Regions from separate parts of the Tenacibaculum sp. SDUM215027 genome, predicted to be linked through region 3. Evidence: riboswitches for the same ligand, from Rfam matches in the RefSeq annotation. Region 3 holds a riboswitch; each other region holds the start of a gene.
The links. A riboswitch is a leader RNA that binds a small molecule or an ion and turns the genes downstream of it on or off. The one in region 3 is predicted to bind cobalamin.

Region 1 (3,267 bases), on a different contig from region 3:
ATATCAGCAATGTTTTGAATGATGTCGTTAAATTCTGAATAACACATGTGTGTATGTATTTGTGTAGCATCATCTACACCACAAGATGAAATTTTAAAAGCTTCAACAGCCCATTTTAGATAATTTTTCCAGTCTGATTTTCGTAGAGGAAGCCCTTCTCTTATGGCAGGTTCATCAATTTGAATAATTCGAATACCCGCTTTTTCTAAATCCGTAACTTCATCGCGAATAGCTAATGCAATTTGTTTACAGGTAGTTGAACGAGGTTGATCATCGCGTACAAAAGACCATTGTAAAATAGTAACAGGTCCTGTTAGCATTCCTTTAACCCAATTATCAGTCAAAGATTGAGCATATTGTGACCAGTAAACAGTCATTGGATGAGGTCGATAAACATCACCGTAAATAATAGGAGGTTTTACACAGCGGCTACCATAACTTTGAACCCAACCTTTTTTTGTAAAAGTTACTCCAGCAAGTTGTTCACCAAAATACTCTACCATATCATTTCGCTCATATTCACCATGAACCAAAACATCTAGCCCTATTTTTTCTTGCCATTGAATGGTTTTTTGAGTTTCTTTTTTTAGCAAATATTTATATTCCTCACTATTTAAGGTGCCTTTTTTAAATTGAGCTCTCCAGCTTCTTACTTCTTTAGTTTGAGGGAATGAACCAATGGTTGTAGTAGGAAATAATGGTAAACTCAATACTTTTTCTTGTGCTTTTTTACGAATAGAAAAGGCATTTTTTCTTTGAGAATCTACTTCAGTAATGGCATCAACACGTTGTTTTACATCATTGTGGTGAATTAAAGAAGAAGATTTTCTGCTAGCAATAGCTTTTTTGTTTTCTTCAAAAGCATTTAAAACAGTTTTGTTAGTGGTGTTTTCAGATAGTTTTTTTAATAAACTTACTTCTGTAAGTTTTTGCTTAGCGAAAGCAAGCCATTGTTTTATATCATTATCTAGAGATGTTTCTAACTCTAAATCGCAAGGAGAGTGTAACAAGGAACAAGAAGAAGCAATAAAGATTCTATCAGAACCTAATTTATTGGTCGCTTTTTGAATAAGTTGTAACGATTTTTCAAAGTCATTCTTCCAAATGTTTCTTCCATCTACAATACCTAATGATAGAGATTTATTCTCAGGAAGAGTGTCTAATACATCGTCTAGTTGGTCTTCACAACGAACTAAGTCGATGTGTAATGTGTCGATAGGTAGTGTGTTAGCTAATGAAATATTGTCTTTTAGACCTTCAAAATATGTAGCTACCATAAACTTTAGTTTTGGAAACTTTTTTCTAATCTCATTATAGATAAATTGATAGGTCTCTTTGGCTTTTTCGCTTAAATCTAATGCTAAAAATGGTTCATCAAATTGAATACATTCTGCACCCTGGGCTTGAAGTTCTTGAAGTATTTCAATATAAACAGGAAGTAACTTTGAGGCTAAATCTAACTTATCAAAACCTTCTTCTTTTTCTTTACCTAAAAGAAGGTAGCTAACCAGACCAATAATTACAGGTTTAGCATTAATTCCTAATTGTTTAGCTCCAACAAATTCATTAACAATTTTATTAGAGAATAGTTTAAACTCCTGATTTTTATGAAACTCAGGAACAATGTAATGGTAATTAGTATCAAACCACTTAGTCATTTCCATAGCAGTAATATCAAGTTCATCTTTTTGATATCCTCTTGCCATGGCAAAATAAAGATCAAGCTCAGAGTTTGAAGTTTTTAAAGCTACTTCGTTGTAACGTTTAGGAATAGCACCAACACTAAGTGTCATATCTAACACCTGATCGTAATAAGAAAAATCATTACAAGGAATAAGGTCTATTCCTGCTTCTTGTTGTGTTTTCCAGTTTTGTTGACAGATGTTTCTTCCTGTTTCAAGAAGTTCCTGTAAACTAGTTTTGCCCGACCAATATTGCTCGCAGGCTTTTTTGAGTTCTCTGTTGCTACCAATACGCGGATAGCCAAGAATGTGCGTTTGCATTTCTTTTTAACTTTTATAATTAAACATTAATTTTAAAAGTTCTTTTAGATGCTTCGCAATGCTAAAAAACAATGTGATGGTTGAGGAAAAAAATAATGACATACCAAAAAAGCACAGCATTTCATAAGAGAAAGTGTGCGTTAAAAATATATCATCGGTATGACCCAAAAGCTTCAAATCGCGAAAGCATTGTCAATATCCGAATAGGCAGGTCTCCTGACTTATAACAGTTTTTATCATCCTTCCCGCTTTTGGCAGTGGATACTCTAGGATAAAAACCTTTGGTGTGTTACTTACAGTTGCGCGACAGCTCGTGATTTGCACACGATTCCCTATTAATCTACAGCTAAGTAAAACCTTTCCGGTTGATGAAGTATGTAAAGAACTTATCGGGGTAAATGTATGTATTATTTTTTTAGAACAGGTAATAAAAAAAGCATCAGTATACTGATGCTTCTTGAGTTTTAACAAGATTTTAAATTTTGTTATTTTTCCCAGTTTTTAAGTTGATCTAGATATAAGTAGCTTTCAACAAATTTTCTATGTTCAGTATTTGTCATGATTTCGAGTAGTTCTAAAGCTGAGATATAACTAGCTAAATTTCCGTTTGAAGATAAAAACTTACCATCTTTAACAAAAGTTACCAAGCTGTCATTTTGCACTTTTAAATTAGGATAATCCTTTTGCAATTGCACACCACCACCAATCCATGTTACAATTTTATGACCATCAGCGATACCTGATTTACCAATTAAATTGGCACCAGCACAATTACTAACAGTGTATTGAGTTTCTTGGTTTTTTGTTTTTATAAAATCTACAATTTTATCATTATGTACTTGTGCATACATATCATAAGCACTTGGTACAAATAAAGCTGTTAATTTAGGGCAATTATCAAAAGTATAGTCAGGAACAAAATGCATTCCTTCTTCGGTGGTAATTGGTTTTGTTGTTTCAGCGATAGCTACTACATTAAAAAGTTGTTTACCATCTTTGTCTACTTTTCCAAATACATCTGACGTTGCAATAACTTCTCCTTGTAAAACACCATTAAACATTAAAAGTCCTATAGTTGGTAATTCAGGATTAAAAGGTTTTAGATGTTTAGTAAGTGTATCAGATGGAGATATAACTTGTTCAACTTTTTCAGTTTTTTCGTTGGATTTCGATTTCTTAGAATTACAGCTGATAGCAATAATTACAAATACCAGCATTGTTATAAAGCTAACTTTTTTCATGTTTTTTTATTTTTTATTTCTTT
Region 2 (3,267 bases), on a different contig from region 3:
TGTAAAAAGAATACTCCCTAAGAATAATACTCCTAATAGTTTAGTTATTTTCATTTGTTAAAATTTATAATTGATATTTATGTTAAAATTTCTTTGTGGCATAGGCCTCCTTGGCATAACCATGTATTTTTCTCCTAATAGATTATTTACTTTGACTCCTAATAACAGCTGATTTCGTTTCTTTTGGTATACCTTATATTCTGCTCCTACATTAACTATAAAAAAATTAGGAACTATAAAATCATTAGAGTTATCTTCGGTCGTATATACTTCTCCATTATAAAGTGACTGAGTAAATAGGTTAACTTTTTTACGACTTATCGATAAGTTACTATTCAATAAATGTTTAGGCACAAAAGTTAAATACTTATCTGTTTCACTATCTTTAGCTAAAGCATAAGAATAGTTAGAGGATATATTAAATCTATACTCTCCAAAAACAACTTCATAACTTAAACTAGCTTCTATACCTTTATTCTGAGTTTCATTTAAATTGATGGGAACCCAAACCCCAGGTCTGCTTGAATCACCAGAAGGTGTCCAGACTATCTTGTCTTCTGTATTAATTAAATAAGCTCCTAGATCAAAGTTTAAACCTTTACTTGAATACCCTAATCCTACTTCTCCCTGAACAGAAGTTTCTGGAATCAAATTTTCATTTCCTTGACCTGGCCAAAATAAATCGTTATATGTTGGTACTCTATAGTTTTTCGATCCGTTGACTCTTACATACCATTTTGAAATAGGAGTTACTTTTATTCCTGCAGCATAAACTAACGGAACCTTATAATCTGAATTAAAATCTTTCCTTAACTTAACATTAAAGGAAACATTTTTATGTATATCTTGTCTATAAACAAAGTACTGAGAAAACTGTCTTCTATTTTTTTCTTTGATAACGTCAGTACTACCAAAAGTAGATTCATACTCTGAATAAGAAGATATATCTGCTTTAATTTTTGGAAGTTTATAATTTATGTTATAGGACATTATAAATCTTCTCGATTTTCCGTAGTTGAAGTTTTCAGAAAGCTTATTAGAGAAATATTGATATTTCTGTGTTAGATATGCTAATTTGATTTCTTGTCTTATCTTCCCTTTTTCTATACCATATACCAGTAAATTTCTTTGATTAGAATCAATATATTTTTCTCTTGCTGATGTCGGGTTAGGCAATGTTCCTGAGAAAAGACGTTCTCCAGAAAAGCTTGTGCTATAAAATTTTAATTCAGATTGATTGTTAAGCTTATGCCCAAAACCTAAGTTAATTCCATAGTTTTCATAAGCTCCATTGGTATTTTTGTATTCAGAATCGAATAATTCAAAATCGTTTTCTGAAGAATTTCTAGAAACTCCCACACCTATACTATACTTTGAATTGGAGATTTTTGACTTAAAAATTGAATTGAATGTATTGTAACTTCCTCCTGTTAATACAAATTGATTTTTTACATTAAACTCTTCTGTGTAATTTAAAACATCATTTAAATGCACAGTCCCTCCTATTGCACCTGAACCATATTCTATACTTCCTCCTCCTTTTCTTACATCAATAGCGTCATTTAGACTTACTGTTAAAGAATTAAAGCCTGTTTGTCCATTGTTTATAGAGTTAATATTTATTCCATTCCATACAACAGCTGTATTGGAAGCACTTGTGCCTCTAAAGCTTACAGAACTTGTTCCTCCTTTTCCGTACTCCTTTAAATAAATTGATGAATTATATCTTATTAAATCAGTAAAAGACTCAATATTTCGTGTCAACACAGAATCTGAAAGACTAACCACATGTTGACCTATAGAGTTTTCTTTTAATTTTTTTGTAGCGTCGATGAATACTTCATCCAATCGATAAGAAATTGTATCGTTTTGCCCTACCAGAACAACCACATAAAAAAAAGAAAAAAATGTAATTACTTTTTTAGCCATATTCTACCAAACTTTTATCCCGAAAGTTTTAATTAAATTATAATAATTGGCAGGTCTCCTGGCTTGCATCTTGTAACATACCTTCCCATTTAAAAAACAGTGGTAAGAGTGATTGTTACAAGCTTAATAGCTTACAGTTGCGGGAACAGCTTCGGTTTTGCACCGAATTCCCTTTTAATTCTCTTTAATAGATGATTAAAGAAAAACCAAAAATCACGGCAAATGTATAGTATTCTTATAAATTAGCAACCATCAAGTCATGATAATTTGCGAATTTTGTTTTTAAGTTCTCTGGTAGTGTATAATAATCTGGATGAATCATTTTAGCTAAACATTCCACTCCTTCTACTAAAGTCCCTGCAGACGATTGTGTAAACATAGCAAAGTCAGCAATATAAACTTGTTCGTTTTTTACAGCTCTTAAAGACTTCCATTCTTCTCTTTCTTCTAAAAACTTCATATCTTCAAGAGTTCTGTCAATTCCGTATCCACAAGGAGCAATAATTAACACCTCAGGATCGTATTTTACGATTTTATCCCAAGAAATTACAATACTATCTCCTGATGGATGTGACAATAAATCAATACCTCCAGCATATCCTATCTGATGAGGAATCCAGTGTCCGCAATTAAATAACGGATCAATCCACTCTAATAACATCACACTTTTCGACTGGATTTTATGTTCACGTTGCACATCAACAATATCATAAACACGCTTTTTCAATCCATTCACATACTTCTCTCCTACCTTTTCTTTTTTCATCGCTTTTGCAATGGTTAATGCATTATCAAAAACGTCTTCTAAAGAGTTTGGTGTTATAGAAATTAACTCTGGAATCTTCGGTAATTTATACGCTGATTTTGCCACAGATTCTGTGTCTATCTGGCAAACATCACAAACATCTTGTGTAAAAACAATATCGGGTGCTATACTTTCCAAAACAGGCTCGTCAACATAGTATAAAGTTTTCCCTTCTGCCTTTGTTTTTGAAAAAATAGCTGTTATTTCTTTACTTGTTAAGACTTTTCCTTCTAGCTTATATCGAACAGCGACCTCTTTTTCTTGTAAAGCTACTTCAGGACATTCAAAAGTAATTCCGTTTAAATAATCTTGTAAGCCCATATCATAAATCATTTGAGTTACTGCTGGCATAAAAGAAGATACTGTCATAATTCATTGTTTTAGTTCAGCAAAAATAAACAGTTATCTATTTTAATTTGCTTTTTATTAAAAATCTTTCCAATCTTTGTGTCAACATAAAATACGATTTCATGATACATTATATCTCAGGAGGTGAACGTTCAGGTAAAAGTAGCTATGCTCAAAAGCTAGCC
Region 3 (3,267 bases):
CCTGATAATAATACTCCGTAAGGAACATCACTCATTAATTGGCGATGTACAGCAGCTTCTAAAGCATCACGAACTTCATGAATAGAAGTTTGGTTGTCTTTTATAGCTTCGTATTCCATCCAATCACGAGAATACCATTTTTGTAAACCATCTTCACGGGTATAGTAATGACCCGGAGGAAAAACCTCAATTTTGTTACAATAACCTTCCAGAGCTTTTAATTCAGAAGCTACATAGAAAGTACCGTGTTTATCCCATCCCATATATAAAGGAATAATTCCCATATGATCACGAGCTATTAAATATTCATCGGTAATAGAATCATACACAGTAAAGCCAAAAATTCCGTTTAAATCATCTAAAAACTCAATACCTTTTTCTTTGTATAAGGCTAAGATTACCTCACAGTCAGATTTTGTTAAGAATTCATGTTGCTCTTTGAGTTGCTTTCTTATCTCTTTGTGATTGTATATTTCTCCATTAGCAGCTAACACAAATCTACGATCATGGCTAAATAGGGGTTGTTGTCCAGAAGCAGGATCAACAATTGCTAGTCGCTCATGTGCCATAATTACTTTCTCATCACTATAAATTCCGCTCCAATCTGGACCTCTATGGCGAACCTTTTTAGCCATTTCTAATAATTGAGGTCTTAATTTATCTGACGGTTGCTTTAAATCAAACGCACATACAATTCCACACATAACTTTTATTTTTGTTGTTTATTACAATGCAAATAACTGAATGATGTTTTTATTTTTAAATAATTTTATTATTATTGGTTATAAATTATAACTTTATACTCTATAAAAAAGCTTTTTTAAAACTTTAAATTGAATTTTAAGCTATTGTTATTTTACTTTTTAATTTATTCTCATAATAATTATAAAGTTGGTTTTCATGCGGAAAGGAGGAACTGGAATTTTAACAGTAAAATTGGTGTTTCTTTCCTGAGACTAAAATATATTTGTCGCGGTTTTTCTTTGAAGAAAAGAAAATTAAAAGGGAATTAGGTGAAAGTCCTAAACTGTACCCGCAACTGTAAGCTTTGTCTATATAATAGATACTTGTTATTTCTTACACCACTGTTTTTTACGGGAAGGTAGTAACAAGATGTTAGTCAGGAGATCTGCCAAATTTAATTTGTTGTTTTTCTTTCGGGAATAAAAGAAGTAGCAATGTGTACACATAAACATTTTATGTTTTGAAGAATGTTTATCAGTGTTTTTTAGTTTCAGAAATTTCAAATTAATTATAAAAATGATACGTATATACAGTATTACATTGCTATGTCTTATTATGACATTTTTTTCTTGTTCAAGTGATTCAATAAAACAGGAACCAATTCCGATTTATAATAATTCTTTTATATTGAGTTATGAAGGAGAAAAAACAACAATAGGGCACCTAGATGAAGGTCAGGTTTTTACCCCAAATGTATATGAGTCGCTAAACAAAAACACTATTTCTTTTTCAGGTTATGAAAACAAATTGTTTGCAATATCACAGACAGGGCCTGATTTTGTTACAAAATTCGATTTACAAAGCTTAGTTGTAGAGAAAACAGTAGCTACTTCTCAGGTCGCAGATCCATCGTATTTAACAATGTATTCTGAAACAGAGGGATTAATGGTTTCAACAGATGGAAGAGGAAGAGATAAAAGATATAACCTATCATTATTTAATATAAATGAAGGAATAAAAGATAAAATGGAAGGAATATCAGATAAGGTTTTATTTTCTAAATCAGGACTTTTAGTAGAAGGAGAAAGCGTATTGATTGCTGATGGTAAAGAGTTGAAGGTTTTGAATATTAAGGATAAGTCATTAAAAACAGTAGTAACTTTTGAAGATGTTATTTCAGGAATTCTAAAAGATAAAAACAATAAAATTTGGGTTGGAACAGAAAAGAGAGTGGGAGAAGCAGCATTCGTAAGTCTTGGTAGAAATTATTCTGTTAATGAAACTATAACATTAGAGGGTATGAATCTTTATAAAACAAGTATGCTTACTATGAGCTTATCAAGTAATTATATTTATTGGTTAGAGGTAGCTACAGGAGCAGTTCACCGTTTTAATACTGTAAGTAAAGAAGCAGAAGAGTTTGTAAACCCAATGACAGAAGGGGTAATGCTTACAACTGTTATCAAAGAACATCCGACGACAGGACAAGTGTATGTTTTGGGAGCAGAAGATTTTTTTGATACAGATAAAAGTGTGCTAGTTATTTATAACGAAGATAAAACTGTTTTTAAAACAGTAAAGGGAATAGGGAGTTCACCAATAGATATTTTCTTCTCTAAAGAAAATTTTTCTATTAATTAAGTTGCTGTTTATTGATTTATAAATTTTTAATCTAAAAAAGTTTGTAAAATCAAAATCACTTTATACATTTGTAGCATAATGATAAAACAACAATTAAATAACTGGTGGTGGAAAACTCGTAACTTACGTTAGTGAGACCATCTTGTTATATCTATAATACAACGAAAAGGCTTATCTCATGATAAGCCTTTTTTGTTTTTACATATTAAATGAAATGAAAAAAATTACCTTTAAAACAAGAGCAAAAAAACAACTGGCAGATATGGTTACGCCAGTTAGTTTGTACTTAAAAACAAGAGATAAGTATGCAAATAGTTTGCTGTTAGAAAGTTCAGACTATCACAGTAAAGAAAATAGTTATTCATTTTTATGTATAGAACCGTTGGTTACAATTAAAGCTGAAAATGATGAGTTAGTACTGTCTTATCAAAAGGAAGAATTAGAAAGAGGACCTATTCAAAAAGATTTCTATAAAAAATTTGATACATATAGTGATGTTATTTCAGTAGACTGTTCAGAAGAAATAAAATCATTTAACGGATTGTATGGGTATACCACTTTCGATGCTGTACAATACTTTGAAACTATTCAATTAAAATCAAAGAAAGCTCCGTCAGCAATTCCAATATTACAGTATAGTTTTTTTAGATTTATCGTTGCTATTAATCATTTTAAAAATGAAATGATTTTGATAGAAAACATTCCTGAAGGTGAGGAGTCTCGATTATCAGAAATTGAAAACTTGGTAAATTCTCAATCCTTTGCTAAATATGACTTTGCTTTTCAAGGAGAAGAAACTTCAAATATTACCGACGAAGAGTTTAAAGGAAGTGTAACAAAAGCAAAAGAACACTGTAAAAGAGGAGATGTTTTTCAGTTGGTATTATCACGTCAATTTCAACAAAAATTTAAAGGAGATGAATTTAATGTGTATAGAGCTTT

Region 1: it holds a riboswitch for cobalamin, as region 3 does, so the genes downstream of both, metE (5-methyltetrahydropteroyltriglutamate--homocysteine S-methyltransferase) here and ACQYZ7_RS09770 (hypothetical protein) in region 3, are expected to answer to the same signal.
Region 2: it holds a riboswitch for cobalamin, as region 3 does, so the genes downstream of both, ACQYZ7_RS11565 (TonB-dependent receptor domain-containing protein) here and ACQYZ7_RS09770 (hypothetical protein) in region 3, are expected to answer to the same signal.

What each region holds. Positions count from the first base shown of each region.
Region 1 covers NZ_JBNXUE010000001.1:1,183,253-1,186,519, forward strand. The annotation lists gene metE (5-methyltetrahydropteroyltriglutamate--homocysteine S-methyltransferase) at 1-2,003, opposite strand, end outside; cobalamin riboswitch at 2,193-2,379, opposite strand; gene ACQYZ7_RS05610 (DJ-1/PfpI family protein) at 2,489-3,244, opposite strand; gene ACQYZ7_RS05615 (NAD(P)/FAD-dependent oxidoreductase) at 3,251-3,267, opposite strand, start outside.
Region 2 covers NZ_JBNXUE010000004.1:327,761-331,027, forward strand. The annotation lists gene ACQYZ7_RS11560 (YncE family protein) at 1-54, opposite strand, end outside; gene ACQYZ7_RS11565 (TonB-dependent receptor domain-containing protein) at 58-1,929, opposite strand; cobalamin riboswitch at 1,961-2,155, opposite strand; gene ACQYZ7_RS11570 (ABC transporter substrate-binding protein) at 2,165-3,103, opposite strand; gene ACQYZ7_RS11575 (bifunctional adenosylcobinamide kinase/adenosylcobinamide-phosphate guanylyltransferase) at 3,205-3,267, shown strand, end outside.
Region 3 covers NZ_JBNXUE010000003.1:329,568-332,834, reverse strand. The annotation lists gene asnB (asparagine synthase B) at 1-704, opposite strand, end outside; cobalamin riboswitch at 957-1,151, shown strand; gene ACQYZ7_RS09770 (hypothetical protein) at 1,300-2,325, shown strand; gene ACQYZ7_RS09765 (anthranilate synthase component I family protein) at 2,540-3,267, shown strand, end outside.